4 regions of the Marinomonas maritima genome follow, and region 3 is predicted to be linked to each of the others. Evidence: predicted binding sites of a transcription regulator. Region 3 holds the regulator's gene; each other region holds the start of a gene.

Region 1 (6,310 bases), on a different contig from region 3:
ATAACTATGATTTAGTTTTTACGACATGAATTAAAGACATCAAACTCTTCTTTGTATGAATTTGTCGTTATGTTGCTCAGACCCAAAATAGAGTGAAACAAATAGTCCTGAGAAACCGGCTGCTGGCTTTTTGCCTGTAAGCATGAAACATCCACCTGATTAGCCGCTTGGTATTCATCAGAAAACCACATTAAAAATGGAATGTGCGTTTGCTCTTTAGGGGCAATGAAATAGGGAGCACCGTGTAAATAGATGTTGTTTTCACCTAGCGATTCACCATGGTCAGAGAGGTATATCATTGAGGTGTTGTAGGACGCTGACTGACGAGTCAAAAACTCAATGACTTCATTTAGAAAATGATCGGTATATAAGAGCGTATTGTCATAGGCATTTATAATCTCTTGCTGTGTACAGTTTTGTAGCTGGTTGGTTTCACACACAGGAGTGAATTGCTCAAAACTCTGTGGGTAACGTTGATAATAAGCGGGGCCGTGACTACCTTTTTGGTGCAATACAATGAAGACATCTTTATCAAGACCTTCGATCTTTTCATCTAGTTTATGCAGCAAAATTTCATCAAAGCACTCTTTGCTGTTACACAGATGTTCATCCTTCATATTGCTTAGCTGATCCGTCGGAACTCGATCACATGTTCCTTTACAGCCTGAATTATTCTCTCGCCATAAAACAGAAACTCCAACCCGTGCCAGTACATCTAGTAAGCCTTCAAACTCTTTTGATTTTGCATGACTATAATCTGAGCGCTCAAATTGAGAAAACATACATGGCACAGAGACCGCCGTGGCGGTGCCACAAGAAGATGCATTGGAAAAATTAACTATATTTTGTTTTTCTAGGTTGGGGTTCGTTTTTCGCTCATAGCCATTGAGTGAAAAATTCGCCGCTCGGGCGGCTTCACCTACCACTAAGACGGTTAAATTAGGGTGACCATTAGCCGATGCTATGGTGGATTTTTTAGCATCCAAAGCAATGGCTTGTAACGGAATGTTTTCTGCACTCAGCGTTCGGGAGGTATAACTGGCCGTCGCATAAATAAAATTAACTGGATTCACCAAATGCCGAACATAGCGGTTATTGCGAAAAAAAGAAGCATAGTCTTGATAAAAAATGGCAGCAATAATACTAATAATCAATACACTAACGACAACGTTGATGAGCCTACTCACCAACTCTCTTGGCAACGAGTTTTGCTTAATTTTAATTTGCCACACTATGATGGACGGCACGATTCCTAAAAAAACGATATAAGCAATAAGCTTCACTGACAACAGCTCAGTCGCTTCAGTCATATCGGTTTCCAGTGTATTTTGCACCATATCCCGATCAATCATTATGCCGTAAGTATCCATAAAATAACTGGCACCAGCCGCCAGCATTAAAACAAGAATAACAAGCGGTTTTTGCAGATAACGAAACGCGGTAGCGACTAACAGGATGTTAATCACTGTCACTAAAAAAACAAAAAATGACAGATAAAAACCAACATTCCATAATGAAAACGGGTAAGGCAGGCTGAGTACGTTATCCCACAGTGACAGGTTATAAAACAACACCAACGTTAACGCTAAAAAAAAGCTAAAGGCGCTGGTGCTTAAGGTGATTTTTGTCGGTAATTTTAATCCGGCTAAGAACAACGTTCGTATGAAATTGGCCACAAGGTAAAATAGCTGAGTGACATATTTATAACTGCTTAACATATTTCTTCTCTGAATTGATTTTAGTGAGTAGAAATATGTCTGATTTATCGCCTTGGTTCTGTCGTATGAATGTCCTTTTATTGTCATCGCTATGTCGTCATTACTTTAGACAGTTAATATCTGAATCTTGCTATGAGTACGCAATAAGGCCGACAAGTTTGCAGAATGAGGACGTTTTATGAGCCCTCATCGAAAAAGGTTGTCCCGCAAAAGGGGTCAAGTGATATAAATGCTCAAACTGCCTTTTAAGACAAACCGACGACAAAGCCTGTATGAGCTGATATCGAAAATTAGATACTATGGATTTGGTGCTAAAGTCGGCATTACTGTGACAAAAAAAACCTTAAATGGCTTTTGGCGGAGAGGACAAAAACATACATGACGCTTTTTACCTGAAAAACTATTATTCAGGCTCGACTAGTTAAATAGCGTCTACAGAGAAAGCCCCAGTGACAGTCCTTAGGAAACGAGGCTGACTTACCCTATTTTTTTCATGTGAGTATTGTGATGAGAATCTGAGCTCAGACAATAAAGACCTTTTATTGTGCCAAAAAAGCCTGTATTACCATACAAAACTGACACTGACTCCCACACTATCATCACTCATAATAGGCAGAATAGAATAATAAGATTTTTCGTTATTGGTCGAGTTCGTCTCATGTATCGCATCCATTACTTCATAGGCAAAATACCAACCTAGAAGTGACTGAGAAGCATAGTGCGCTTCGTCATTAACCCGAGACCACGCGGTGAGACCTGATGCAAAATAAGCAAAATACTTCATATAAACATTATCTGTATTCCTTGCTACTGCTAAAAATGGCACAGCTCCAACAAACGCATGTCCACTCACGCCATTGCTGTCATTAAACGGTCGCCAATTTGATCCATCCCTTTCTTTCGGTCTAGATGCGCCAGAGATATGCTGGGTAGACAAAACAAGTGGTAAACCCAAGGTATACGCCCTCGCGACGTCAGATCCCCAACCACCAATTTGAGAGTTAGAATCAAAGTTTATTAATTGGCTAGCAAGAATTGATAAAGGCAGAAGGTACATACCTTCACCAGCATATTTAACAGTTTTAGAAAAACTGTCTGTTCTCTCAGAACGAACGTCTTCTTGATACCAGTCATGAATTTCCTGATCAAGATTAGTATTCGCTGTGATTCCAGCCAGTGCACCAACTCCCGCTATTCGAGTAAGATGATCAAGCCTATAAAAATTAGTATAGTCATTTAATACTTTATCTTTAAACGGAAGAACCTCATACGCCAGAGTATTATTAGATGAAAGGACTAAACAACCAAGAATACTAGTGCTTACAGTAAGCTTTTTCAGGCATTGCAAAACAGCCAATGATATTTCACGAGTACGACTTACCGCAATGAGGAATAGCTGATTAACATTCTTATAACAGGCTGACATATATCTTCTCTGCATTTATTAAATTGAAGAAGAAATATGTCTGATTCACTGCCTTAGTGATGTCGTATGAATGTCCTTTTATTGTGGGGCACTGTCAGCGTTATGTACGGGGAAAACGATAGCCGAAAGCCTTCTCCTGATAGGTTCCATCAAAGGTTGGAGAACAATTTAGGACGATTTTTTCAAGTTGAAAGGAACAATAGAAGCGGCCGTCAAGCCTTATAGAAATGCACTTAAAGTAGAAAAAATAAACGCCGTTTGATGTTGATAAAATCCCTAATAACCCACATCAACAGCGACCAAAATCTAAACTACTGGCCAAGTTACTAACATTCTGGCACCACCATAATCACTACGATGAATACTCACCTTGCCACTGTGCTGACGAGCTATCTGCGCAACAATAGCCAAACCTAAGCCATACCCTCCCGTCTCTTTATTACGGCTCACGTCCAGTCGAGTAAAAGGTTCAAACAAATGCACGCCATGCCCTTCAGGTATACCAGGGCCATCATCATCAACCCATAGTTTATATTGCAGATTGTCTATACTGGCACCAATCACGATGGTGGTTTTAGTGTATTTATCAGCGTTACTCACTAGATTACGTAATAACCGAGACATCAGCTGAGGCTCCATTGCCATCAACACTCCCTTAGTCGGCAAGCTTAAACGTATTTCTGTATTAATTTCTGTTACGAGATAATCTTGCTGTTTCAATAGCCAGTTTGAAATATCGACCTTTTCGAGCTTAAGAAGTGGCTCCGCGTTCTCCAGTTTCGTATAACTCAGCAACTCATGAACCATTTGGTCCATATCATCTATGTCAGCATTCATGCCCAATAAATATAGGTTTCTCAAGTTTTCATCGGATGTATCCGCAATCATTTCTAATTGAAATCTAAGACGACCAATAGGAGAGCGTAATTCATGTGAAACCGCATTTATTAGATTCTTTTGACTTTCAAATAATCGCTTTAATCGTTCTGCCATCACATTAAATGTCTTACTTAGATTGCCCAGAGCTAACATCCCCTCCGGCGCTCGAACATTAAATTCTCCCTGACTAAATGTGTTCGCCGTACGCTCAAGCTTGACTAATCGATATTGCAAACCTAATACCCAAAATATGGCAAACCCCACAAAAGCAAATAACGGAAAGTATTTGAAAGCCATGCTTAAGGGCGTAGCGGTTTCAATCTCTCCCATTGGGCCAATTTCAACGACCATATTAGGCGCAATAAGCTGAAAGTGAACATCTAAAGGGAAAAAAGGCCAAACAGGCAGCCCTTGCTCGATGTCATTGAGATATTTTTCAGACAGTGTTAACTGATCAAAAGGAACGACTTTTACTGGGAGATTGGACGTCGCATTGAGGCGCTCTAACAACATGTCCAATTGCTCTCTGGTCTGAGTTGGGTATAGCGCTTTAATGAGGCCAACCACTGATTCATAGTCATGAATTTGATCTTCGAGGATTTCCTCATGATAGAGGCTATTAAACAGCATTTCGTTACCTTCAGTACAAACGAAAAACAGAACAATTAATGCCAAATACATACTAATAAACTGTTTAAGCAAGGGCTTACCAAAAAAATGTGATTGCGTTGGTACTAGCTTAACTGTTTTTGATGGTGTGACACTGTCACTACTCTGCATTGAATTGTCGTCTTTAATCATTAGTCTGCCACTGATCAGTAATAAAAAGATAACCTTTACCGCGCACGGTAATTATCCTACGGGGTAATCCATTCACATCACCCAGTTTTTTTCTTAGTGACACAATTTTGTTATCAATAGAACGGTCCAACCCATCATATTCAATTCCACGTAACGACTGACTTATGTCATCTCGTGACACTGGCTGTTCAGGATTGTTAGCAAGCAGCCACAATAACTCAAACTCGGTTTCCGTTAATTTGATTGACTCGCCCGCCAATTCCACTTGCCTACGACCGAAATTGATTTTAAGACGACCAAAAGTCAGTTGATCACGAACTTGAGTAACAAGTTGGTCTGAAGTGTCTGAACTCTCTTCATAGCGACGCAACAAAACTCGAACCCTTGCCAACAGCACGCGAGGATGAATGGGTTTATTAACAAAGTCATCCGCCCCCATCTCTAACGCAGCGACCTGATCCATATCATCACCACTGGCTGTCAATATTAATAACGCACCTTGGTACCAGGCTTGTAGCTTTCTACAAACGGTTAAACCATCGACATTAGGTAACATTAAATCGAGGATAATAAGCTGAGGAAGCAACTCTGACGCCAATTCCAGCCCTTTTTGACCGTCTTTGGCATGAGTAACGGCAAAACCGTGCTGACTCAAATAGCTTGTTATTAGCTCGGCAAGTTTAAGGTCATCTTCAATAAGTAAAATGCTATAAAGCGGTTCGTTATTCATACAGTTTTATCAGTTCGTGGCTAAATATTATGATGGATGACAATAAACTATTACAAACGTTCAGTAAAAGACGATATCGCTCAACAGCCCACCCAACCACATCATACGTCACAACGTGACGCAGGTTAGATAGGCAGTACGGCATAAATTCGCGTCCCTTTGCCTTTTTGAGACTCAATAGAAAAGCTGCCACCAATCAGCTCTAATCGCTCTCGCATATTAATGAAGCCAATACCCGAAGAAGGTTCTGAACTTGCTACGATACCTTTACCATCGTCTTTACACTCAAATTCGAGTTGTTTACCTGCCTGCCAAAAATTGAGTAAAACCCGCCTAGCCTGTGCGTGCTTTTCAATATTGGTCAACGCTTCCTGAGTCAGTCGATAGATACTAATTTCGATTTCATCGGGTATCTCGGTAGTCACTTGAAAATGATAGTCGACATGAATACCTGTACGCTCCAAAAACTGATCAATCAGGGCTTTTAACGCCGTGTCTAAGCCTAAATCATCCAATAATGTAGGGCGTAAATTATGAGAAATTTGTCGCACTTCTTTGATGGTTTGACCAATCAAATCACTGGCTTTATCCAGTTCCAATTGAACAATGGTTTCATCGTGCTCCCGTTTTAATTTGTTACCCGCTAACTCAATACGAAACTTACAACTCACCAACAACTGATTGATACCGTCATGCAGTTCACGAGAAAACCCTCGCCTTTCACTCACTTGCAAACGCATAAAGCGCTGAGCCAAT
Region 2 (6,310 bases), on a different contig from region 3:
TTGGTGGTTATAAAAAATCCGGTGTGGGTCGTGAAACACATAAAATGGCGCTAGAGCATTATCAGCAAACGAAGAACATGCTAATTAGCTATGATGTCAATCCTCTAGGTTTCTTCTAACCTGTTTATTTGAGCATTGAGCTGAATCCCTCTGACAATAAAACCCCCATTGACGATTTCGTTAATGGGGGTTTTTCTATTTGGCTATTTTGAACCTCTTAGTGGATCTTTTACGATCCTTGAACTTAATAATCTCACCAGATCTTAAACGCTTTTGATAAGACAAGTGTTCTCTTTTAGTAATCGGCATTAATAAGCACAAGCTGACAATATTACCAAGGCAATTGAGTGGCCAATACTACAAGATTGAGTGAATCCAAAATACACAGTGAAAGACGGTGGCGCCGGTTACTAACCATAGGGCAATCCATGGAAAGCTCGTTCCAGGAAGAGGAGCAAAGATGAGACAAATAAATCAGCCCATTACATTGCCGAAAATTTCATTCACTACCGCATCAATCCCTTCTGCATGAGTCGATGAGCTCAAGCTTAATAAAAGTAATGCAGCGGTCACGCTAAATAGATAAGTGTAATTTTTCATAGTGACGCTCCTCAGCTGACAACGGTAATAGGCTAAGCTTTAAAGATAGGCTATTTTTATTCTTTAAAAAGAGATGCAGAAGTTTAGTTGCGAAGCCTTTGTGGATGTCTGATTTTAGTCATTTTAAGTTTCTATTTGATTCTTACGTTGCTTGTGTATTTATCTTATCGCGCCATAAAGCTGCCTAATTTTGTATTAATGCTTCAATATTATGAAAAATACTTGTTTCCGATTGGAAACTTTATCTCTTAAGTGATAATTTCGTTTGTTAGTACTATCGTATTTTTGTATTTTGATCGTCGTACGGGTGAAAGCCTGATGACAGAGGAAAAGGTTATGGCAATCAGTTTATTTGATCTGTTTAAAGTGGGCATTGGACCGTCAAGTTCTCATACTGTTGGCCCTATGGTGGCAGCAAATCAATTTGCTCACCAATTACAAGATCGACATTTATTATCGAAAGTAACTCGCTTAAAAGTGGATCTATATGGTTCGCTTGGTGCCACAGGCAAAGGCCATGGCACTGGAACGGCTGTATTAATGGGGCTTGAAGATGAACTGCCAGAGTCCATTGATCCAAGCGGTGTGAGTGAGCGCGTTAAGCAAATAGAGAGTCTGTCGCAGCTGAATCTATTAGCTCAACAAACTATCAATATTGATGTTGCCACAGACATTATTTATCACCGTATTGATCGCTTGGATTTTCATGCGAATGGTATGGTTCTAGTGGCTTTTGATGTTGACGGTCAAGCTATTCATCAAGCGACATTTTATTCTGTTGGTGGTGGTTTTATTGTCCAAGAAGATGAACATGGGAATGTGGCGTTAGTTGAAGATACTACTGAACTCCCTCATGTTTTTCATGATGCCGAAACGCTCATTCAGCTTTGCCGAACACAAGACAAGAGCATTGCGCAGATTATGATGGAAAATGAAAAATATTGGAGAACAGAGGAAGAGATTAAACAGGGAATTCTTTCAATCTGGTCTGCAATGAAAGCCTGTGTACAGCAAGGAATTCGCAATGAAGGTATTTTACCTGGTGGTCTGAAGGTAAAGCGAAGAGCAGCAAGTTTGTATAGGGATTTAACCAGTAAAACGCGTATGGATATGATTACACCGTCACTAGGAGCAATGGACTGGGTGAATCTTTATGCTTTGGCGGTAAATGAAGAAAATGCCGCCGGTGGTCGAGTGGTAACCGCTCCCACAAATGGCGCAGCAGGTATTATTCCTGCAGTTTTACATTATTACTGGGAGTTTTGTCCTCGTTCTAGCGAAGAGGGAATTATTGATTTCTTCCTTACGGCCGCGGCTATTGGATTTTTGTTTAAAGAGAATGCCTCTATTTCTGGTGCTGAAGTTGGTTGTCAGGGGGAGGTCGGATCGGCTTGCGCTATGGCGGCGGCTGGTTTGGCAGCCGCTACAGGGGGCTCTCCTGAGCAAATAGAAAATGCCGCAGAAATTGGTATGGAGCATAATTTAGGATTAACGTGTGACCCTATTGGAGGGTTAGTGCAGGTACCTTGTATTGAACGTAATGCCATGGGGTCCATGAAAGCCATTAACTCTGCCAGTATGGCGCTTCGGGGAGATGGAACGCACTACGTTTCTCTAGATAAGGTGATTCGTACTATGCGCGATACAGGACGAGATATGAATGATAAATACAAAGAAACATCGCGCGGTGGACTAGCGGTTAATGTGATTGAGTGTTAATTATTCTGTATTTATTGCTCTATGTTAATAGTGTGTTGTTTGGATATTTAAACTGTAACAAAACCGTCATATTTCTGTAGTATATTTCTATTCAGTGCCTTGTTAAGGCACTTTTTTTGTTCTTTTTTGAGTCGTCGCTATCAATGATTTTAGGGGTTTTTATCTAAAGACTCGCAGTGTAGAATGACGCGAAATTTACATTTTATCAAAATGTAACGGGATGAATTGAGAGCCGAATTAATTTGAGATGCTAGGATCAGCATGGCGTTGTTAATGTCGAGTCCCCTTAACTAACAACGGTTTGGTATAGATTAATTATAGAAAGAAGAGCCCGTATGGATCTTACAAATAGCCCGAAAGAAGAATCCACTTTATTGAGTGGACATGAGTTTGTTCGTGTATTAATCGCTTTAGCGTTTGTGTTAGCCGCCGGTTTTTATGCATCATCTAATGGTGTGGGGGTTTCTAATCTGTCCATTTTAGCCATAGCAGCGGCAATAGGCGCTTACATGGCGGTAAATATTGGTGCCAATGATGTCGCCAATAATGTGGGGCCAGCGGTAGGGTCTAAAGCGTTGTCTATGACAGGTGCAATTTTAATTGCAGCTATTTTTGAAGCGGCTGGTGCTTTGATTGCTGGTGGTACGGTTGTTGGAACCATTAAGAACGGTATTATAAACCCGAACTCAATAGGCGATACTGAAACCTTTATATGGGTCATGATGGCGGCTTTACTTGCGGGTGCAATTTGGCTTAATTTAGCCACATATCTCGGCGCACCGGTTTCGACAACACACTCTATTGTTGGTGGTGTTTTAGGTGCTGGTATTGCTGCGGGTGGTTTGGATATTGCGAACTGGGATAAATTGATTGCTATTGTTGCAAGTTGGGTTATCTCGCCTGTGTTGGGTGGCGTCATTGCGGCTTTGTTTTTGATGTACATCAAACGTTCAGTTACCTACAAAAGTGACATGATTGAATCGGCCAAGAAAGTTGTTCCTTTGCTTGTTGCATTCATGGTTTGGGCGTTTTCTACTTACCTGATTCTGAAAGGTTTGAAGAAAATTTGGCAATTAGATTTTGTTACTGCGGGTCTTATTGCGCTTGCGATTGCATTGACTGTTTATTTCATTGTTCGACCTATGGTAGAAAAAGCCGCGTCGTCGTTGGAAAATAACAAAGATGCGGTGAATAGTTTGTTCACCCTTCCTCTTATTGTGTCTGCGGCGTTGTTAAGTTTTGCGCATGGTGCGAATGATGTGGCCAATGCCATCGGACCTCTTGCAGCGATTAACGACGCTTTGATGACAGGGGCTGTGTCTAGTAAGGCGTCTATCCCTCTTTGGATCATGGTAGTGGGGGGGTTGGGTATTGCAGTCGGTCTTGCTTTGTTTGGCCCTAAGCTGATTAAGACGGTCGGGTCTGAAATTACAGAGTTAGACAAAACTCGAGCATTTTGTGTTGCCATGGCCGCCGCTATTACCGTTATTATTGCGTCTCAGCTTGGTTTACCTGTGAGTTCTACGCATATTGCTGTTGGTGGTATTTTTGGCGTAGGCTTTTTACGTGAGTATTTAAAACTGTCTTACGAGAAGAAGTTGGCAGCGATTACTTCTCATTCTGAGTCAGCGGGTCTTAATGGACAGCAGACTCAAGAGTTTGTTAAAAGGTTCAAGTTAGCCGATGTAGAAGAGAAGCGCAGCATTTTGAAAGAGTTGAAAGCAGCGCAATCGTCTTCACCTATTTCTTCTTCAGAGCGTAAAGGGTTGAAGAAAGCCACGAAGAAAGAATTAGTTAAACGTTCTGCTCTATTACGTATTGCAGCAGCGTGGGTAATTACTGTTCCTGCTTCCGCTTTACTGGCCGCTATGATTTTTTATATGTTACTTGGATTTTCGATCGCTCGATAAATAAGTTAAGCGATATACAAAAAAAGATCAGATTCTCTGGTCTTTTTTTGTATTCATAGCGTCGTCAGTGTTATATAAAAGTATGTTACTTATTTGTTTTTAAAGAAAGTCAGTGTTAGACGGTTGTTAAGTAGTGAAATCAAATATGTTTGTTTTAGCTTTAGTTGTTTTATTGGTTTTGTGCTGCTTGCTTCCTGCTTTTTTCCGATGGAAAAAACATCGAAAAGCGCTAAGGGAAAGACTACTTTCTCGTTTATCGAGTCGAAGTGAACGATTGCTTTACTCTTTAGAGATGATATCCGATCGCTATCTAACGAAAGAGACCAACGTTTTTTTCTTGGAATATTTACTTTATGTGATTGGACAGCTAAAAAATGCTAATTATCAGTCAAAGTTTGTGTCAAAACAGGGTTTTTTAGTAGATTGTTTGACTGAATTAAAGTCAGGACGACAACAAGTGACTAGGGATCGTGTAGGGAGCCAAGAGCAATTTGATCAAGTTTGTGATGCGCTTCAGTACATTCTTAGAGAAATGAGGAATATTCCAGAAAATCGTGTCGTCAGTCGAGTGATAGTAAAGCACCATATTGTTTTAGTTAGATATGCTCATGCATTAGCTTATCGTGATTTACTGGTAAAACAGGCTGGACTGGATTTAGAAAATGATAAAAAAGGGCTGGCATTAGAAAAATATCGAATTGCTTTGTCCTCAATAGAAAAGAACCGTTCCGTGAGTAGCTCGAAAAGAGAGATAGTGCGCCTACAAAACATGATACAGGATGTTGAAAAGGTTTTATTTTCAAAAAGAGATAAAACGGAATCTGAGTTGAAGTAAGTTGGCGAGTTTTATTGCATTAACCTTTAGAAGCAGAATAGGATGTTGTCCTGCTATAAACCTTACTAAGGTAAACTACGTATCATATGACAGCTGTAACCATTACTGTACTTTTGCTCGTGATCGGTGGATTTATTGCCTTTGCAATTTTTCTTCAGTTAAAAGAGCAGGCACGATTGGAGAAATTGCGTAAAGTAGCATTGCTTAATAATCAATTGCGTCAAGTACGTCGGTATCTCGATGATATGCCACCTCAATATCAGCCCAAAGACATGAGGTTGTGGTTATTCTCTCGCATGATTATCATATACGATCAGTTATTGGAGCTTCAGCCGGATGCCACACTGACTCGTCGTCGTGGTCATTTAGCGGAAGAAATGTCTGAGTTTCAAGCGAGTAAGCAGAAAAGGCGCGCTAAGCCGATGAATGATGAGCTTCTGATACTTGAAGTAAAGCGCTTGTTTGAATCTTTTAAATCGTTTTTAGTGTTGTCTCAAAAAGAAAAGTCTATCAATTCGGATATTGCTCATCGATATGGCAAATTATTAAACTTTTATCATTATAAAATTAATGCGGATTATCATTCATATCTTGCTCGTAAGGCATTTTTGAGTGGTCAAATGGAGACGGCTGTTGATATGTATAAAGAGGCTTTATCTCAATTAGCACCGATCAAAGAATCGCTTGAGGCTCAACCAGTCATTCTTAAAATCAAAGATCTGCTTCAAGAAATTCAAGACGATCTTGCTTTACAAAAAGCCGAAGAAGAAATGAGTAAAAGCATGGAAAGTGAAGGCGAAGAGGAGTTAGATGATGAATGGAGTAAATTTATAGAAGATTCTACGTTTCAGACAAAAAAACGCTTTTAATTATATTCAGCTTCTACCATGATGATTTTGCTATTTTAATAAGAGTCTGGCTCTTGCTAGCTCCCACAGATTACACCGTTTTCTTTCCAATTTAACCTCATTTTAGTAAGGATTTCTTTGTGAATCTCGCACTTCTTTCTGCATTTATACCGACGTTCTTTTTTGTGTCTATTACTCCAGGTATGTGCATGACATTGGCGATGACATTGGGTATGACAATTGGTGTAAAACGTGCGCTTTGGATGATGCTAGGTGAGCTTGTAGGTGTTGCAACCGTGGCTATTTTGTCAGCGATTGGAGTGGCGGCATTATTATTGAATTATCCTAATGTATTTATCGTACTGAAATACATCGGAGGTGCTTATCTTGCTTTTGTT
Region 3 (6,310 bases):
AGGGGCTTTTTTATTTCTGCAGCTTAACCATTGTTTTACAAGGAATTGAATGGAACCGTCTCGAGACCTTCAGCCAAACAAAAAATTACGGGTTGTGCATTTAGCTGATCACACAGGTCGATTGCAGGTTATTTTTCCTGATAGCAATATGCTCGATATTGCTGCGGTATCACGAATAACTAAGCGGCGTTTTGAGCCCGTTACCAACTATCACAGTTCGGGCGACCCTCTCATCAAACCCAACAGTATAACGACTATATTAGAAGCCAATATTCTCAAAGAAGCTTCTGTGTCAATTCGAACAAAAGTGAATGGGTTCTATCGCGATACGACATCGGCAGAATTAGAGAGTATGTTCTCTGGCCCATTAAACCGCTTCGAAAACATTTCCATTAGTACGCAACTAATAAAACGCCCCGTAGACAATCATGAAGACGATGAGGAACAGATTCTTCAAGCACTCGGACGCTTTCAATCTATTAGGCTTAAACAGCGGTTAGAAGAAACATTAGAAATCCCTCCTTTACCGGCGTCTTCACATAGAATTATTCGCTTATCATCTGACACAAAGGCGGGAACCAATGAACTATGTGAGGTCATCGCTCTTGACCCAAGCCTAGCGGCACAAGTCGTCAGTTGGGCGTCATCACCCTATTATGGTGCTCCAGGCGACATAGAATCAGTAGAGGACGCTATTATTCGAGTCCTAGGCTTTGATATGGTAATGAATCTAGCGCTTGGGCTTTCGATGGGAAATGCATTTCAAGCGCCCGAAGACGGTCCACGTCACTACGAAGACTTTTGGCTCGACTCTGTCTCTAATGCCGTGCTTGTGGAGTCCTTGGTCAAAGCCATGCCAAACAAAAGTCGCCCAAAAATCGGTCACGCCTACCTTGCGGGGTTGCTACATAATTTTGGTTATTTGGCCATAAGCACTATTCTACCACCACATTTTTCTATCCTGTCTCGGTATCAAGAAGCGAACGCGCATTTGCCTTCTGAGCTGATTGAAATGCAGATACTGCACTTTACCAAAGAACAATTAGGTTCTTGGTTATTGCGTTACTGGAGCTTGCCTGACAATATTTGGACCGCCATCCGATACAGCAAAAAACCACACTATTACGGCGAACATGCCATTTTAGCAAAACTGCTGTATGTCTCATTCCAGTTACGCAATGAAGGGATCATTGAGCCATCCGTTCTGCAGGAAATAGGCCTGACACTAGAAGAGGCCGAAGCGTGCCGTGATGCGGTTTATCAAAAATCTACAGAGCTGCATAAAATGGTCGCTTTGATTAATAAAATGAATGCTTAACCTCTTATGACATTAATGAACCCCTCTGCCGCCCAGCAATTTGATTATCGATGGGCACCTGTTCATCGGATCAATAAAGTTAAAGTGCCTAAAACACTCTGGCCTTGGTTGGTCACTCACGATTCTTTGACCGCAAAACTACAAAGCCTCGGCACATTAACGGTTCACGTCATAGAGGACGCTTGGGGGGCACCAACAGCTCGAGAGCGAAAGTGTCTCAAGTTACGCCCAAGGGAGGCGGCTCGAATTCGCACCGTACTGCTTAAGGTGGATGGTAAGGCCGTCATATATGCTCGCTCAATTATCCCAGCCAAATCTCTACGAGGCCATTGGCGTCAAGTAAAGCATCTAAAAGACAAGCCCTTAGGCGGCTATCTTTTTCAACATCGAGCATTGACTCGAAGCGGCATTGAAATAACGCAATTGCCAAAAAGCATGTTTCCCAATCAACAAAGTGCTTTATGGGCAAGACGCTCTGTATTTCATCAGTTTGGACCCGGCATATTAGTGAACGAAGCCTTCTTCGATGATATTAACCACCTAAAACCGCTGTTTGGATTTTTATGAGTAAACTAAAAAATTACGCAGAATTAACGAGATTTAACCGCCCTATTGGTTCATTTTTATTAATGTGGCCGACGTTGTGGGCATTATGGCTTGCCGCTGATGGCATGCCTGAGTGGCATCTGCTCATCATTTTTATATTGGGCGTTTTTAGCATGCGTTCAGCGGGTTGTGTAATCAATGATTACGCCGATAGAAAAGTCGATGGAAGCGTTGATCGCACAAAGAATCGGCCTTTACCCTCTGGTCGTGTGTCAGAAAAAGAAGCCCTTTTACTCTTTTCCGCACTCTGCGTACTGAGTTTTATTTTGGTACTGTTTACCGATTTACAGACCATATTGCTGTCATTCGTCGGCTTAGGGCTGGCTGCTCTGTACCCTTTTATGAAGCGATACACTCATCTGCCACAACTTTTTCTTGGATTGGCTTTTTCTTGGGCTATCCCTATGGCATACAGTGCGCAAGGCGGTGATTTAACCAACCCAGAATTATGGATGTTATTCGTAGCAAACTGCTTTTGGACGATTGCATACGATACGTATTATGCAATAACTGATCGTCCAGATGACCTCAAAATTGGCGTGAAATCTACTGCTATATTATTTGCAGAATACGACTTGTTCGTCATTCTTTGTTTGCAAGGGTTAACCCTGTCCTTATTAACATGGATTGGCTTACTCGCAGGACTGAGTTGGCCCTATTTTGTGTCTTTGCTAGTTTGTGTAGTACTCTTTTATTTGCAGTTTAAACAAGCAAAAAATCGCGATAGACAAGCCTGTTTTCGCTCTTTTTTAGACAATAATCGCGTTGGCTTCTGTGTTTTCATCGGCCTAACAGTAAACTATTTTTTGTAATATATGGCAAAGTTGTGACATTTTAACCAAACTGTCACATTAGGCCGCTTTAATGAAACCGTTCCTGAGATGAGGATAAATCCTGTGACCGGTAAAAAAGTATTAATTATTGATGACGAGTCGTCTATACGCGAAATGATCGCTATAGCACTCGAAATGGCGGGCTACGAATATTTAGAAGCTGAAAACATTCAGCAAGCCCATGAAATCATTGTCGATCATCGACCAGATCTTATTTTGGTCGATTGGATGATGCCTGGTGGTAGCGGTATTGAACTGACTCGCCGACTCAAAAAAGACAGCACAACCGCTGAAATTCCAGTCATTATGCTGACCGCAAAAAGTGAAGAAGACAATAAAATCCAAGGTCTAGAAGTAGGTGCTGATGACTACATCACCAAACCTTTCTCACCACGTGAGCTGGTTGCGCGACTCAAGGCTGTATTACGACGAGCGACACCTCAAGGCGTTGATGAGCCTATCGAAATAGAAGGCTTGATCCTTGATCCGATCAGCCAACGAGTCACTATTGGTACTCGCCCATTAGAAATGGGGCCAACAGAGTATCGCTTATTAAAATTTTTGATGACCCACCAAGAACGTGCTTATTCAAGAGCTCAGCTGTTGGATCAAGTATGGGGTGGCAATGTCTACGTTGAAGAGCGTACGGTTGATGTTCATATACGTCGCTTACGAAAAGCCATTGGTAGCACTCACGATTCCTTGATACAAACAGTACGAGGTACTGGCTACCGCTTCTCAGCAAAAAGGCCCCTATGAAAACGATTTGGCGAAACACCATTATTACTTGGTTAGCAGGTCTCGCGGCTTGTGTTGTGATAGGCCTTATTATTGGGCAATTGTTAGGTGTTTTACTGCTGTACGTATTGGGGTCTTTATACTGGCAGCTGTATCAACTGTATCAATTTCATTATTGGTTACGCCATTCTGGTCGCGCAGCGCCACCAGAAGCCAGCGGCATTTGGGGCGAAGTCTTTGATGCCGTATATCGTTTGCATAAAAAACAGCGCAAGTCCAAGCGCCGTATGCGCCAAGCACTAACGCGAATAGAAAGCTCCACAACCGCCTTAAAAGAAGGCGTTATCATGGCCGACAACCAAGGCAATTTAGAGTGGTGGAATAACTCTGCAGCACACTTTCTTGGCCTGATGCGCCCAGTAGATCGCGGCCAAGTAATCACTAATATTGTCCGTAGTCCTGAGTTTTTCCGTTATTTCAGCCAAAAGCGATTTGGCGAACCCTTGATTATCAAATCTCCAGCGAAAGACGGCGTCTATTTGGAAATTCAAACCACTTTGTACGATAAGAACGATCACCTGATTTTTGTACGTGACGTGACCCGCTTACATTTACTGGAACAAATGCGCAAAGACTTTGTTGCCAACGCCTCCCATGAATTAAAAACGCCACTCACCGTCATAAAAGGCTATTTAGAAACGCTCGACATGTTTAAAGACAGTCTGCCGAAAAGCATGCAGAAAGGCATTGTGAATATGTCTGAGCAATCTGAACGGATGGAGCAACTGATTGAAGATCTCTTACTGTTGTCTCGTTTAGAAAGCGACGACAAGCGCGAAGAAAACCAGTGGCACAGGGTCTCAGACTTAGTACAGTCCGTTACCAACGCCACAGAAGCCATCTTGAACGCAAAGCATACGCTGATAGTCAATATCCCTGAGGAAGCCCGTCTGTACGGCTCCTATAAAGAGCTATACAGTGCCTTCTCGAACCTTATCGTCAATGCCATTAAATATTCACCGGATGGCGGCGATATCACGATTAAGTGGGAATCGAGTGAATTCAACGGCGTTTTTTCAGTCAAAGATTCTGGACTAGGTATCGATCCAAGATACATTCCACGCTTAACAGAGCGTTTTTTCAGAGTGGATAAGGGTCGAGGATCAAAGACAGGCGGCACGGGTCTTGGATTGGCAATCGTAAAACATGTTTTATTACACCATGACGCCAAACTGCAAATACGCAGTGAGCCCGGTCAAGGAAGCACTTTTTCCTGTCATTTTCCCGCCAGTAGAACACGCACGGACAATATTCCCGCCATCACATCCCACAATGAAATACCTTCAAATGCTCAAGAATAAAATATGACCCCCTCCCCTTATTAAGGGGAGAGATACAAGGGTTAGGGTGGGGTTATAAACTGTCAAATAACTGCTTTATAAACGCTTCTTTCTCACTGTCTTGATCGATCAAACTCAATATCACAGTCAAAAACGTGGAATCGTGTTTTTTCTCTGTCGTGGCAACCGATTGTATGTAGTAGTTAAGCCTATTTATCTTTCCGCCAAATTCCAAATCTAATACCGCTTGCCCCAGCACCTGTGGCACCACATCGTCGCTTTTAATGAACATGGTCGCTTCGGTCTTACTAAACTGGACAATCATACAACGGAACTGCTTGGCTTCAAATCGTACCAATGTAGGGATTTTGACATCTTTCACCGACGCGACAGGAGCATCAGGGTTTATAAACTTCGTCGCTTGCACTGGCGCGGATTTTCCAGCCCCCATCAATACATCCAATGATGCAGAGCTAACGCCACCAGGGGCATTAGAATCACGTGGTTTTTGTGAAGACAATTTACCATCAAGGTTGTGCTTTTTCGCAGCAGATATCACTTTATTAACTAACTGCTCGCTCGAAAATGGTTTACCCAGATAATCCGTCACACCCGACTGAACCGCTTCCACCACATGGCTTTTATCACCACGGCTGGTAATCATCACAAAAGGGACATCTTCTTTTTTATATTTTGGTTGTTCTCGACACCATTTAAGTAACTCGACACCTGTCATTTCAGGCATTTCCCAGTCACATAACACCATATCAAACTGTGCTTTCGTCAGCATTTGCTGAGCTTTACGACCATTCACCGCTTCTTCGATTTCAACCGCCGGAAACTGCTTACGCAAGGTTCGTCGAATCAAGTCACGTGTAAAAGAGGCATCATCTACTACCAAAATTTTTAACGACATTAAACAGTACCATTAGTGCGATCTAACAAAGCGGAAAAATCGCCATGCTCTGACCGGAAAACCGAAATCCACAACAACGTGGCTGCCACAACAGCTATCGGCATAACAAATAAATTGAAGAACGGAATCGTCAGGCCAACCATGACTATTGCGCCAAACGTCCAACATAATAAAGGCTTAGAACGCAGCGCCATTCTCATATCATGAAACTTAACCTTATTGTTATCAAAGGCATAATCCATATATTGAAGCGACAACATCCAAGCTGAAAATAATAATAACAATACAGGCGCAATGACATTAACAAGCGGAATAAAAGACAGCAAAAGCAGTAAAATAAAGCGTGGTAAAAAATACAATATTTTCTGACACTCCCTTTGTAGGCTACGTCCTATAATAGCCATGATAACACTGGTGCTTAGGCTTTCATCAAAGACTTTTCCTGTTTCTTTTTCTTCTACTTTTTCTGCCAAAAATGCCATAAAAGGCGCGGCTAAAATATTAACGCCTACAGAGAAGCTATAAAACAAAAGCACACTAATAATAGCGGCGAAAATCA
Region 4 (6,310 bases), on a different contig from region 3:
CTAAAATCCATCTGCGACCTTGCGGACAAATACGATGCGCTGGTCATGGTAGATGACTCCCACGCAGTTGGTTTCTTAGGTGAGAATGGCCGTGGAAGCCATGAATATTGTGGCGTACTAGGCCGAATCGACATTATTACTGGTACATTAGGAAAAGCCCTTGGGGGCGCATCAGGGGGCTATACCAGTGCCTCTAAAAACATCGTTGATTGGTTGCGTCAACGCTCTCGCCCCTATTTGTTTTCTAATTCCTTGGCGCCTGTTATTACCGCCACCAGCATAAAAATTCTTGAATCACTTCAAAAAGGGGATGCAGCTCGTCAGCAGCTAAAAAACAACAGCCAATATTTTCGTACCAAGATGAGTGACTTAGGCTTTAACCTAGTACCTGGTGACCACCCAATCATTCCCGTTATATTAGGAGACGCAACACTCGCTCAAGAGATGGCAAATGCGCTATATATAGAAGAGATTTTTGTCACCGGATTTGCTTATCCCGTTGTGCCGATGGGAAAAGCTAGAATTCGAACACAAATGTCAGCTTCACTAACAACGGAACAACTCGATCAAGCCATTACTGCTTTTGCGAAAGTCGGTCGCAAAATGGGTATTATTGAAGGAATAAAATAATGAAAACGCTTGCTAAGCTTCATGCCGAAAAAGGCATTTGGATGACAGAAGTAGCCCAACCAGAATGCGGCCACAATGATGTTGTTATCAAAATACGCAAAACCGCTATTTGCGGAACAGACATGCATATTTATCATTGGGACGACTGGGCACAAAATACCATCCCTGTACCCATGACCGTCGGTCATGAGTTTGTTGGTGAAATCACCGAGATTGGCCCAGAAGTATCAGGGTTCAAAATCGGCGATCGCGTCTCAGGCGAAGGCCATATTACCTGTGGCCACTGTCGAAACTGTCGTGCAGGACGTCGCCACCTTTGCCGTAAAACATTGGGCGTTGGCGTGAACCGTACTGGCGCGTTTGCCGAATATTTAGTCATTCCCGCCAGCAATGCCTACAAAATTCCTGACAACATCAGTGATGAAATGGCGGCAATCTTCGACCCGTTTGGAAATGCGACTCATACCGCCCTATCTTTTGATTTGATCGGTGAAGATGTCTTAATCACCGGCGCAGGCCCCATTGGCGCCATGGCCGCCGCCATTGCAAAGCATGTTGGTGCTCGCAATGTGGTGATTACCGATGTAAATGATTTTCGCCTAGAGCTTGCGAAAAAAATGGGCGCCACTCGAACGGTAAACGTTAGCAAAGAATCTTTGAAAGACGTCATGAATGAAATAGGAATGCACGAAGGCTTTGATGTTGGATTGGAAATGTCCGGCAATGATCAAGCATTTCGCTCTATGTTAGAAAATATGAATCATGGCGGAAAAATTGCCATGCTCGGCATTCCAGCAAAAGACACGCTCATAGATTGGAACCAAGTCATTTTTAAAGGCCTGATCATTAAAGGTATCTATGGACGTGAAATGTACGAAACTTGGTACAAAATGGTCGCTATGTTGCAATCTGGTTTAGACATCAGCCCCATTATTACGCACCGCTTTAATGTGGACGAATTCCAAAAAGGCTTTGAGACTATGGCGTCAGGCCAATCTGGCAAAGTGATCTTGGATTGGAATTAAATCCGCTAGGTTATTGCGCCTAGAAGATGATCGCGTTAGCGTAATTCTTTTAGACGCAAACAGAGCAAGAACATGTTAGAAATTGGTACTCAAACACACCCGCTCCCCCATCAAGACGCACTCTATGTGTTGCTACATCGTAATCAAGTACTGGTTGAACAAGACAATCTTTTTTTAATACCTTTCACACACTTTCAGCCAAACTCGAAAATGAGCGCCATTTACTGTGGACAGTGGCAGGGCCAAGATGTCTTTGTTTGCCGTTTTGAATCCGTACCAAAAGGCTTTTCGGAAATAGGCCTAAGAGAACTGCTCTTCTTACAAGATCAGGACCATTACCTTCTATTAAGTCGCGCTCATCAATTATCAACGTGGGACAGAGACCATCAATTTTGTGGACGATGCGGAACACCCATGCAAGAAAAACACATAGCGGAACACACTAAGATTTGCCCGACGTGCAATTTGCGTCATTACCCACGAATTTCGCCTTGCATCATTGTATCAATCTGTAAAGACGACCATATTTTACTGGCCCGTGGACTGCACGCACCCAAAGGTAAATTCAGTAATATTGCGGGGTTTGTCGAAGCGGGTGAAACATTAGAGCAAGCTGTGGCACGTGAAGTGCGCGAAGAAGTAGGACTTGAAATCACCAACATTCGCTATGTAGACAGTCAACCTTGGTCTTTTCCTCATCAACTTATGGTCGGCTTTTTTGCGGATTACGTTGCTGGTGAAATCACTCCCGCGCCAGGAGAAATTGATGAGGCAGATTGGTACCACATCGACAACTTACCTCACATACCCAACAGCGCGACCATTTCAGGACAACTAATCACGCATCATATTGCGCATATTAACAATAAAAAATAGTTCATAAATAAAGCAGCAGTAAGTAAGTAAATACTTACCGCTGCTTGCCATATTATTGTCATAATTAGCCGTTACTGTAGCCGCACTCATTTTATCCCTCCGGAGAAAAACCATGCGTTTACCCATTGCGTTACCTTTATGTGCCACCGTGGCATTACTTGGTGGCTGCGCCACGTCTAATAATGAACAAGCTGGCGCCACGACTTCCATCGAATTAAGTTTCCTCGGTCGTTATGAGTCAGGCATTTTTGATGGCAGCGCGGCAGAAATAGTGGCATACGATGCTAAAACGCAAGAAACCTTTGTAATAAACGCCAATTCGGGCAAAGTCGATGTGCTGTCCATGAGCAATCCCACTGCACCATACAAAATCAAAACGCTTGATGTCAGTGCAGACGTGGCCGCGTTAACCGGTTTATCCCTTGGCGCTGCCAATAGCGTTAGTGTCCATAGCGGCATCATGGCCGCTGCCATTGAAGCCAAGCCAAAACAATACATGGGCTATATCGCTTTTTATAACATCAATGACCATGCCTTTATCACTGCCGTAAAAGTCGGCGCACTACCAGACATGGTGACCTTCTCGCACGATGGCAAACAGGTGATTGTTGCCAACGAAGGCGAGCCTAATGATGAATACACCGTCGACCCAGAAGGCAGCGTAAGCATCATTACCTTACCCAATGACATCACGACATTAACGCAAAGCGATGTCACTCAAGTGACGTTTCGTGATTTCAACAACGGCGGTTCTCGCGCGTCAGAACGACCTGACGGACTGCGTATTTTCGGCCCTAATGCCAGTGTTGCTCAAGACTTAGAGCCAGAATATGTCACGGTTTCTAAAGACAACCGCTATGCCTTTGTGTCATTGCAAGAAAACAACGGTATCGCCAAAATCGATCTGATGAAAAAGTCGGTATCCACTATTTGGGCATTAGGCACAAAAGACTATAACCAAACGGGCAACGAACTAGACGTCAGCGACAAGGATAAAACCATTCAACTGCAAAACTGGCCAGTATTAGGGCTATACCAACCTGACACCATCGCCTCTTACACCGTATCAGGTAAAACCTACTTAGTAACAGCAAACGAAGGCGATTCAAGAGACTACAAAGGCTTCAGCGAGGAATACCGTGTGAAAGAGCTAGCCGACGAGCTAAACAGCCGTCTCGCCCTAACCAGTCCGCTAAAACACGAGATCGAAGGCAAACTAGACGATCCGAAAAACCTTGGTCGCATGAAATTTACCAGTACGCTAGGCGCGCAAGATTGCAAACTCACAAAAGGCACACCGAATAACTGTACCTACACACAACTGTATGGCTACGGTGCGCGTTCTTTTTCCATTTGGAGCGGCGACACTGGCGAGCAAGTATTTGATAGTGGCAGTGATTTCGAACGCATTACCGCAAAAGCATTGGGCGAAAAAGGCTTCAATGCTTCAAACGACTCAAACAAAACAGATGCACGCAGTGATGACAAAGGACCAGAGCCTGAAGCCTTAACCGTAGGTCAAATCGACGGTCGCACTTACGCTTTTATCGGCCTTGAACGCGTGGGCGGTATCATGGTGTATGACATTACCGTACCCAAGAAAAGTCAGTTTATTCAGTATTTAACCAGCCGAGATTTCGACGCCAAAGTAGATACCTCTGCAGCAGGCGACCTTGGGCCTGAAGGCATGGCTTTTGTTTCAAAAGAAGACAGCCCAAGCGGGCAGGCATTATTGATTGTTGGCAATGAAGTAAGCGGAACCACCTCCGTTTATGGCATTTCACCCAGTAAATAAAAAATCTTGAACTCAGTATTTCAGCCCCCTTTTTGGGGGCGTTTTACGTTTAATATAAGCCGAAATTCTACTAGGGATTTCATCTTACTGTCTCTATACTAGCCAGCAAATTGAATTCGCTTTCATCGCTTATTCACCCCCCTAAAATGACACTGGGAACAACGTGGAAGAATTACTTCGCTCAATTGAAAAAAAAGTGAGACCATTAATTGGCTTAGGGAAAGTCGCCGACTACATACCGGCGCTTGCAAACATTGACCCCAATCAATTCGGCATTGCCATCTACAGTAATGACGGAAAGCTTTACCACACAGGTCAAGCCAAGAAGAACTTCTCCATTCAAAGTATCTCAAAAATCTTTAGCTTAACCCTTGCCATGAAACATTATGGTGAAGATATGTGGGAGAGAGTCGGTAGAGAGCCATCTGGCAATCCCTTCAACTCACTGGTGCAGTTAGAGTATGAGAAGGGCATTCCACGTAACCCCTTCATTAATGCGGGCGCACTTGTCGTCAGCGATATGAACCATTCACGCTTTGCATCTCCACATTACGCTATGCGAGAATTTATTCGCCGCCTAGCAGGAAATTCTAAATTACGTTCCGATAAAGTCGTTTCCAACTCAGAGTACGAGTTTCGCGCACGCAACGCGTCTATGGCGTATTTGATGCAAGCATTCGGTAATTTCGAAAACGATGTAGAAGCAGTATTGCACAACTACTTTGATAACTGCGCCATGCGCATGAACTGCATTGATCTTGCGAAAGCCTTTAGCTTTTTAGCCAATAAGGGCTACTCACACCATTCTGGTGAACAAGTACTCACTCGCCGTGAAACCACTCAAGTCAATGGTTTACTCGCCACCAGCGGGCTCTATGACGAAGCAGGAAATTTTGCCTATCGTGTGGGTTTGCCGGGAAAGAGTGGCGTTGGCGGTGGCATTATAGCCATAGTACCAAATCGATTTTCTATCTGTGTTTGGTCACCAGAGCTGAATGAATCAGGCAATTCATTAGCGGGAATGGCCGCACTGGAAGCGCTATCCGAAAGCAACGGTTGGTCCGTATTTGGCTAGTGAGCAGATTTCATATTCAGAGACTAAAAAGGCCTCATGAGAGGCCTTTTTCATTTATTAACTAAAATAGTTCTAATCGGTGATCACTTTATAGCAAGGCACATACTCGCTACCAGGAAGCTTCATTCGTTGTTGAAGTACAAAAGCTTGCAACAAGGCATCTAGTTTAGTCAACAGGGCTTTATCGCCATGAATCTCGAACGGGCCAAACTCTTTAATATACGCTACGCCTTGCGCTTTCACGTTACCCGCTACGATAGACGAAAACGCACGACGTAAATCTGCTGCCAATAGATGCGTTTCTTGATTAAAAGTTAGATTCAACTCACGCACTTTTGCATGCGTTGGCTCAAATGGATGCTGAAATTCTTCTGGGATATGCAGTTTCCAGTTGTAATAAAATGCATCTTGATGCGCTTTACGATACTGACGTACCTCCTCCATTCCCTGCTTCATAACCCGAGCAACTTCCACTTCATCTTCAATTACAATACGATACTTATTCTGCGCTTCAGCGCCCAATACATCACCGATAAACGCATGAATCTGTTCGAAGTAATCAGCGCTTTCTTTTGGCCCTGTAAACACCAAAGGAAAAGGCACATCCGCATTTTTAGGGTGCAAAAGAATGCCCAAAATATAGAGAATTTCCTCAGCAGTTCCGGCACCACCTGGGAAAACAACAATGCCATGTCCAGCACGCACAAACGCTTCAAGACGTTTTTCGATGTCTGGCATGATGACTAACTGATTCACAATGGGGTTTGGCGACTCGGCGGCAATAATGCCAGGTTCGGTTAACCCAAGATAAACACCATTCTTAATCCGCTGTTTGGCGTGAGCAATCGCAGCGCCTTTCATCGGCCCCTTCATAGCCCCTGGTCCACAGCCAGTACAGATATTCAATTC

What was found. The regulator PhoB, encoded in region 3, activates phosphate uptake and scavenging genes when phosphate is short. The targets are predictions, from matches to a motif close to TGTCATANNNNTGTCANA.
Region 1: a site for PhoB is predicted at 3,205-3,222, ahead of M3I01_RS01195 (phosphatase PAP2 family protein). Genes of this name have one in related genera too.
Region 2: a site for PhoB is predicted at 2,373-2,390, ahead of M3I01_RS12135 (inorganic phosphate transporter). Genes of this name have one in related genera too.
Region 4: a site for PhoB is predicted at 2,577-2,594, ahead of M3I01_RS14730 (choice-of-anchor I family protein). Genes of this name have one in related genera too.

What each region holds. Positions count from the first base shown of each region.
Region 1 covers NZ_JAMZEG020000001.1:224,684-230,993, reverse strand. The annotation lists gene eptA (phosphoethanolamine transferase EptA) at 12-1,718, opposite strand; gene M3I01_RS01195 (phosphatase PAP2 family protein) at 2,281-3,144, opposite strand; gene M3I01_RS01190 (ATP-binding protein) at 3,451-4,824, opposite strand; gene M3I01_RS01185 (response regulator transcription factor) at 4,817-5,554, opposite strand; gene M3I01_RS01180 (cache domain-containing protein) at 5,680-6,310, opposite strand, start outside.
Region 2 covers NZ_JAMZEG020000003.1:12,163-18,472, reverse strand. The annotation lists gene exaC (acetaldehyde dehydrogenase ExaC) at 1-119, shown strand, start outside; gene M3I01_RS12145 (hypothetical protein) at 475-600, opposite strand; gene M3I01_RS12140 (L-serine ammonia-lyase) at 937-2,319, shown strand; gene M3I01_RS12135 (inorganic phosphate transporter) at 2,655-4,229, shown strand; gene M3I01_RS12130 (hypothetical protein) at 4,363-5,064, shown strand; gene M3I01_RS12125 (hypothetical protein) at 5,151-5,933, shown strand; gene M3I01_RS12120 (LysE family translocator) at 6,053-6,310, shown strand, end outside.
Region 3 covers NZ_JAMZEG020000004.1:413,805-420,114, forward strand. The annotation lists gene M3I01_RS17065 (HDOD domain-containing protein) at 50-1,318, shown strand; gene M3I01_RS17070 (chorismate--pyruvate lyase family protein) at 1,325-1,885, shown strand; gene ubiA (4-hydroxybenzoate octaprenyltransferase) at 1,882-2,736, shown strand; gene phoB (phosphate regulon transcriptional regulator PhoB) at 2,821-3,516, shown strand; gene phoR (phosphate regulon sensor histidine kinase PhoR) at 3,513-4,856, shown strand; gene M3I01_RS17090 (response regulator) at 4,909-5,751, opposite strand; gene cysZ (sulfate transporter CysZ) at 5,751-6,310, opposite strand, start outside.
Region 4 covers NZ_JAMZEG020000003.1:515,450-521,759, forward strand. The annotation lists gene M3I01_RS14715 (glycine C-acetyltransferase) at 1-630, shown strand, start outside; gene tdh (L-threonine 3-dehydrogenase) at 630-1,655, shown strand; gene nudC (NAD(+) diphosphatase) at 1,728-2,531, shown strand; gene M3I01_RS14730 (choice-of-anchor I family protein) at 2,644-4,326, shown strand; gene glsB (glutaminase B) at 4,490-5,401, shown strand; gene ppnN (nucleotide 5'-monophosphate nucleosidase PpnN) at 5,474-6,310, opposite strand, start outside.